2 regions of the Anoxybacillus sp. B2M1 genome follow, and region 2 is predicted to be linked to the other one. Evidence: a T-box and tRNA genes for the amino acid it is inferred to sense, from the RefSeq annotation. Region 2 holds a T-box; the other holds one or more tRNA genes.
The links. A T-box is a leader RNA that pairs with one kind of tRNA and senses whether it is charged. The one in region 2 lies ahead of trpS (tryptophan--tRNA ligase), so its partner is inferred to be a tRNA-Trp.

Region 1 (3,474 bases), 1.6 Mb from region 2:
TTAAATTTTATGAGATTACTGGCGGAAACGATCAGCTTCCTAAAGCGTTTGTCCCACAATTGCAAAATGATATTTTATATGGACAAAAGGTTCGAAAAATTGAACAAAATCAAAATCAGGTGACCGTCCATTCCGTGCATACCAAAATTTTAGAGCCATTTCAAATTACAGGCGATCTCGTCATTGTGACCATTCCATTTTCGATTTTACAATTTGTAGAGATCGAGCCAAGAAACTCTTTTTCCCAAAACAAGTGGAAAGCGATTCGCGAGCTTCACTATGTCGGTTCCACGAAAACTGGTATTCAATTTAAACATCGTTTCTGGGAAAAAGAAGGAATGTTTGGCGGTCGAACTATCTCTGATCTTCCAATTACTTATACTCAATATCCAAGCCACGGACTGGGAAGCTCTGGTCCAGGAGTTGTACTGGCCAGCTACACATGGGAAGACGATACGATACCATGGGATAGTTTAAGTGATGAAAATCGGCTAGAGTATACCCTTAAAAACTTGGCTGTTATTCATGGACAGCAGGTTTATCATGAGTTCGAAACAGGAATTAGCCATAGTTGGGTTCGTTATCCGTATTCTGGAGGGGCGTTTACGATGTTTAAGCCCGAGCAAGTCACTGAGCTTTCGCAATATATCGGTTCTCCCGAAGGAAGAGTCTATTTTGCAGGAGAACACGCTTCAACGGTTCACGGGTGGATCCAAGGGGCGATTGAGTCGGGAATTTGTACAGCATACGAAGTCCATAAAGTGCCAAAATCCTACCTTGAAGCGCAAACCACGCTAAAATAATCAGGGGGCCATATAGAAGCAACCAATGATCCAACGCGCAAACTACAGCTTCAATAAAAATACGGCTTCCCTTCAAATCGCTCAACATGGTACGATTTCAGAACTCAGACCTATCTAAAGGAACAACTACAAAAGACCCATCGAACTAACCTGAAGCAAAAGAGCTGCTTTTGCTCATGAAAAAAAGGTGCTTCCTTTTATAGGAAACCCCTTTTTTCAGCGTCCCAGGAGAGACTCGAACTCCCGACCGACGGCTTAGAAGGCCGCTGCTCTATCCTACTGAGCTACTGGGACATCATCCTCATTTCTGTCGCAAGCAATTTGCTATGCCTCTTTCATTGGTTCGAAAAACAGAGCAATGAGACGGTTCGTCGATCCATTGGACCGCCACAAGCGGGTGACGGGACTCGAACCCACGACATCAGCAACTCGTCACATATTCAATGACGCATCGCTCGTAGCTGAAGTTTTGCCACTAAACTACACTCGCAACAAAGGCGGCACCCGGATTCGAACCGGGGGTAAAGGTTTTGCAGACCTCTGCCTTACCACTTGGCTATGCCGCCATCAAAGCGGAAGACGGGACTCGAACCCGCGACCCCCACCTTGGCAAGGTGGTGTTCTACCACTGAACTACTTCCGCATTTGGCTGGGGTAGCTGGATTCGAACCAACGCATCACGGAGTCAAAGTCCGTTGCCTTACCGCTTGGCTATACCCCAATCCTCTCCATATTCATCAAGGGGCGACTAGTGGGAATCGAACCCACGAATGCCAGAGCCACAATCTGGTGCGTTAACCACTTCGCCATAGCCGCCATACTAAAATGGCAGGGGCAGTAGGAATCGAACCCACACCGGAGGTTTTGGAGACCTCTGTTCTACCATTAAACTATGCCCCTAACTGGTGGAGGGGGACGGATTCGAACCGCCGAACCCACAGGGAGCGGATTTACAGTCCGCCGCGTTTGGCCACTTCGCTACCCCTCCAGCTATAAAAAATGGCTCGAGACGGAATCGAACCGCCGACACAAGGATTTTCAGTCCTTTGCTCTACCGACTGAGCTATCGAGCCATGATACGATGTACATTGGTTGGATGTTTATTCGCATCCGTACATTAAAATACGGTGCACAACGACTATTTTGTCAATATGACATCAGCGACGGGTCATTGATCGCACATTCCAGACCAATTGACCATAAATCCCCTTTGCTTTCCTATACAACAAAGCGAATTCACCGAAAACAGTTAAACATATGTATATCTTTAAAATTATTTCAATAAAACGTCTGTGATTCCGCTATCACGTATATGTATGACATCTAATCATGCGATATGTATAGGACGGAGGAGGAGGGATTCGAACCCCCGCGGGCTGTGACACCCCTATCGGTTTTCGAAACCGACCCCTTCAGCCAGACTTGGGTACTCCTCCATTCGATGGAGCCTATCGGGATCGAACCGATGACCTCCTGCGTGCAAAGCAGGCGCTCTCCCAGCTGAGCTAAGGCCCCAAAAATGAAACTGGTCGGGAAGACAGGATTTGAACCTGCGACCTCATGGACCCGAACCATGTGCTCTACCAAGCTGAGCTACTTCCCGCTCTAAAGCAACCATTCACACATGAGCACCGATTACAAAGATCCTTTTGAAGCGGAAGACGGGACTCGAACCCGCGACCCCCACCTTGGCAAGGTGGTGTTCTACCACTGAACTACTTCCGCGTGTTTAAAAACGTAAGCAAGTATTATTATAATAAAACAAGTGAGATTGTCAATATGATTTTTTCAAGCCATCACTATCTATATCTAAATAGCGACGATTTTCATTCTATATCGATACAAATAATTTGTCAATATACTTTGGTCAAAAACATCGTTATCTAGCCGTTGCCTAAATTAACGCCTTAGAGCCATCCACATTCGGAATAATCTGTTTTTATGATTTTATCATACAATCGTTGTATAATGAATTTTGTACTTTTGCGCAACAGAGGGGGATCTCTATGGCTGCATTTATGCATTTGTTTGAAGCTTATCGGTCACTTTGGTCCAATCGCTCGCTCAACAAAGAGGAAGAGCTGACAGAGGAAAGATGTAAGGCGCTCATTCATGAAGCGATTGAAAAAGAGCTGAGAGATGAAATGACTCATCCACGCGTTCGTCAAGCTCCAGAGGTAAAATTCCATTATGCTGTTAAACGCATTATGGCTTCGCCGTTAGCCAATGAAACAAAATTGGCGCTTATTGAACTCCATTTAGACGTGATGGAATACGTTCAGCGATAGCCTTAGACAACCTATCGCCTCCCTCTTTCCTTTGTTTAGGGAGGCTATTTTAAATACCCTTTTTCAAATTCTTCCTTTGCTAACGGTTTTCCCAGAACATATCCTTGAATTTCATCACAATGAAGGGAACGAAGAATTTGCAGCTGTTGAAATGTTTCCACGCCTTCAGCAATCACGCGCAACTTCAAATTTTTCGCTAAACCGATAACGGAAGCGACAATCGCTTGATCTTCCTCCGTTTGCGCAATTCCATCAATAAATACTTTGGCGATCTGTGAACTACTCACCACTTAGCTAAAGCTTGAAGTGGGAGCTTCTCAGTTCCACGACGAAAGCCGCCTTTCGTCTCCCTGAGCGTGACTTCGGGTCGTTCCAACCCTAGA
Region 2 (3,474 bases):
CTCCAGGAAGTTGATTGGATCGTTAAAGTCTCCTAACCAACCCATGCGGCCAATTTGATAATCGCCAGAATGCAATTTGTCAATGTATACGTTCCATTCTGCATTTTCCAGCTTCACATTAATGCCTAGATTTTTCTTCCACATGTCTTGAATGGCCTGAGCAATTTTAGCGTGAGCGTCGTCCGTATTATAGGACAGAGTGATTGGCGGCAAATCTTTTACATCCTTTAAGCCAAGCTCTTGAAGACCTTTTTGTAAATACTCTTTTGCTTTTTCGACATCGTTATCTTTGAAATATCCCTTTTCATTTTCAGGGAACATCGTTGGCGGCACAGCAGCCATCGCTGGAATTTGCTCGCCTTTTGTCACGTTTTCTACAATCGCTTTGCGGTCGATCGCATATGTGAATGCCTTGCGGATATTCACATTGTTGAATGGTGGTTTTTCCGTATTAAATTTGTACCAATACGTACCTGCGATTGGCTGAACGTGCAATTTACCTTCTTTCTTTAACTGCGGCAAAGAGTCTGTCGGCAATTGGCCAGTAGGCATTCCTGCCCAATCTAGCTCTCCGTTGTTAAACATGGAAAGCTCCGTATTGGTGTCATTGACCATCGCCATGTCGATTTTCTCAAGCTTGACGTTTTTCGCATCCCAATAGGATTCATTCTTTTCAAGAACGATTTTGCTGTTATGCTCCCAAGTGACCATTTTGAACGGACCGTTTGAAGTGTAATCAGGCCCTGCGTTTTTATACCAGTCTGGTTTTTGTTGAGCCACTTTGCTGTTCACTGGATAATACGTATAGAACGCTGTTAATTCTAAAAAGTAAGGGGTTGGAGCTTCAAGAGTCACTTGCAGTGTTTTCTCGTCAAGTGCTTTTACGCCAACGTCCTCAGCCTTCGCCTTTCCTTCATTATAGGCTTGGCCATTTTTAATATAGTAAAGCTGATAAGCGTATTGTGATTCATTCTTTGGATCAAGCGCCCATTTCCAAGCATATTCGAAGTCTTGCGCTGTCACTGGGTCACCGTTTGTCCATTTTGCGTCGCGCAGCTTGAATGTGTAAGTCGTTAAATCATCGGAAACCTCGTAGCTTTCTGCAGCAGCTAATTCAGGTTTGCCGTCTTTAATGGTTGTCAACCCTTCGAATGTTTGGCGCAACACGTTACCAGAAACAGAGTCATTCGCCAAACCAGGATGTAGAGAAAACGGCTCAGTCTTAATGTTCACACGCAGCTCTTGCGGAACATCTGATTTTTTGCCTCCTGCTTTATCATCGCTGGCGTCATCTTTTTTGCTGAATCCGCCACAAGCAGCAAGGAAGAGACTAAGCACTAGCATTAAGCTGAACAAAAGAGATAGTCTTTTCTTCAATGAATTTCCCCCCTAGTAAAAAATTTTTATAGTCAAAAGTCCTACGTAAAAGCGCAGAACTTTTGGTACCCTAGTTGCATCTTGAGCCGGTATGTACAAGAGCCTAGATCCATCACTCTGGATGGAAAAATTTTATCTGCTCTACTACAGATCGAAAATATTAATATACTTAAAAAAGAAATCATTCTATATTTTTGTTTTTTCTGAATTTTCCATTTGTTAAAATTGTTTTTTTAACTTTATTTTTCAGCTAATTAGCATTTTATAGTTTTTTTTGATAAATGTAAATAAAAAAAATTACAAAATCACAAAAAAAAACTGAAAAAACAACAAATTAAAGCGTTTACATTTTCATTTTTTTAAATTTATCCTTTCATTACACTAGCAATTTATCACTTTAATTTAGGAAAGAGAATTTTTTGAAAATAATTTTTTCAATAAGCTTGATATAATAATACAGAAATAGGAAAATCGACGGTTATTTCTTGCACAAATGTTCTTCATGCATTAGAATAAAGAAAAAAACAGCATGCGATGAGAAAGAAGAGTACATGTTGTGATGCCTTCAGAGAGCTTGTGGTTGGTGGGAACAAGCGGCTAGCAATATGGAATGGGCTTTCGAGCATCTGGGCTGAACTGGAGAGTAGGCTCAGACGTCTGCCTTGCGTTACAGAGGCGCCATGCATGACACAGCATGGATCAGAGTGATTGCACGTTTCTGTGCAATAACTAGGGTGGCAACGCGGTCCTATCGTCCCTAATTTTCGCTAAGGGGAGATAGGGCCTTTATTTATGAGCAAATAATGGAAAAGGAGTGGTCTATCTCATGAAAACCATTTTTTCTGGCATCCAGCCAAGCGGAGTTCTCACCCTTGGAAACTATATTGGTGCCATGCGGCAGTTTGTTGAGCTGCAACACGAATATCAATGCTATTTTTGTATCGTCGATCAGCACGCGATTACCGTGCCGCAAGATCCAAAACAGCTGCGTCAAAATATCCGCAGCTTGGCGGCCTTCTATTTAGCGGTCGGCATTGATCCGAACACAGCCACTTTATTTGTGCAATCAGAAGTTCCTGCTCACGCGCAGGCCGGATGGATTTTACAGTGTCTTTCCTATATCGGGGAGCTTGAACGGATGACGCAATTTAAAGATAAATCGGCGGGAAAAGAGGCAGTGAGCGCGGGTCTATTAACATACCCGCCGTTAATGGCGGCTGATATTCTTCTTTATAAAACAGACATCGTTCCTGTTGGCGAAGATCAAAAGCAGCACATTGAATTAACTCGCGACTTAGCGGAGCGCTTCAATAAACGATACGGGGAAATTTTCACCATCCCTGAAGCGCGCATCCCAAAAGTCGGAGCGCGAATTATGTCATTGGCCGATCCATTGAAAAAAATGAGTAAATCGGATCCAAATCAAAAATCATATATTACGCTGTTAGATGATGCCAAAGCCATTGAAAAGAAAATTAAGAGCGCTGTAACCGATTCTGAAGGAACGATCCGCTACGACAAGGAAACGAAGCCTGGTGTTACTAACTTATTGAATATTTATTCCATTTTAGCAAATAAAACGATCGAACAATTAGAACAGCAATATGCCGGAAAAGGCTATGGAGAATTTAAAAGCGATTTAGCTCAAGTGATTATGGATGCCCTCGCTCCGGTTCAAGAGAAATATTATCATTTAATGGAAAGCAGCTCTCTTGATGACATCCTTGATAAAGGGGCAGAGAAAGCGAACCAAGTAGCAAACGAAATGCTCAAAAAAATGGAACATGCGATAGGATTAGGACGAAATCGAGGGTAACAACAAAGCAAAAAAAGGCAAGCCGCAACATCGGCTTGCTTTTTATTCAACCTCTTTAGTTAACCCGCGGCTCTTGCTCCATTTCCCACAGCTTTTCAAAAAATGGCTGTCCTTTAATCATTTTTTCGCATAGTTGAACGTGCTTTTCCGACCAATCGTATTTTGTTTCCTCATATAGCTGCTGCCATGCTTCTTCAAATGACATTTGCTGAATTAAAGGATATTTATGCGGCGCCCATTCCGTGTACCAATAGCGAATTTCTGCTACATTTTTCGTTGAA

Region 1: it has a tRNA-Trp gene. The T-box ahead of trpS (tryptophan--tRNA ligase) is inferred to sense a tRNA for this amino acid. The anticodon was not compared.

What each region holds. Positions count from the first base shown of each region.
Region 1 covers NZ_CP015435.1:192,198-195,671, reverse strand. The annotation lists gene GFC28_RS01110 (flavin monoamine oxidase family protein) at 1-803, shown strand, start outside; tRNA gene GFC28_RS01105 (tRNA-Arg) at 1,024-1,097, opposite strand; tRNA gene GFC28_RS19100 (tRNA-Arg) at 1,196-1,293, opposite strand; tRNA gene GFC28_RS01100 (tRNA-Cys) at 1,299-1,369, opposite strand; tRNA gene GFC28_RS01095 (tRNA-Gly) at 1,375-1,446, opposite strand; tRNA gene GFC28_RS01090 (tRNA-Gln) at 1,450-1,524, opposite strand; tRNA gene GFC28_RS01085 (tRNA-His) at 1,547-1,619, opposite strand; tRNA gene GFC28_RS01080 (tRNA-Trp) at 1,630-1,703, opposite strand; tRNA gene GFC28_RS01075 (tRNA-Tyr) at 1,707-1,791, opposite strand; tRNA gene GFC28_RS01070 (tRNA-Phe) at 1,804-1,876, opposite strand; tRNA gene GFC28_RS01065 (tRNA-Ser) at 2,150-2,239, opposite strand; tRNA gene GFC28_RS01060 (tRNA-Ala) at 2,246-2,318, opposite strand; tRNA gene GFC28_RS01055 (tRNA-Pro) at 2,330-2,406, opposite strand; tRNA gene GFC28_RS01050 (tRNA-Gly) at 2,457-2,528, opposite strand; gene GFC28_RS01045 (hypothetical protein) at 2,810-3,091, shown strand; gene GFC28_RS01040 (EAL domain-containing protein) at 3,136-3,378, opposite strand.
Region 2 covers NZ_CP015435.1:1,811,314-1,814,787, forward strand. The annotation lists gene GFC28_RS08755 (peptide ABC transporter substrate-binding protein) at 1-1,377, opposite strand, end outside; T-box leader at 1,903-2,139, shown strand; gene trpS (tryptophan--tRNA ligase) at 2,204-3,193, shown strand; gene GFC28_RS08765 (YjbA family protein) at 3,249-3,474, opposite strand, start outside.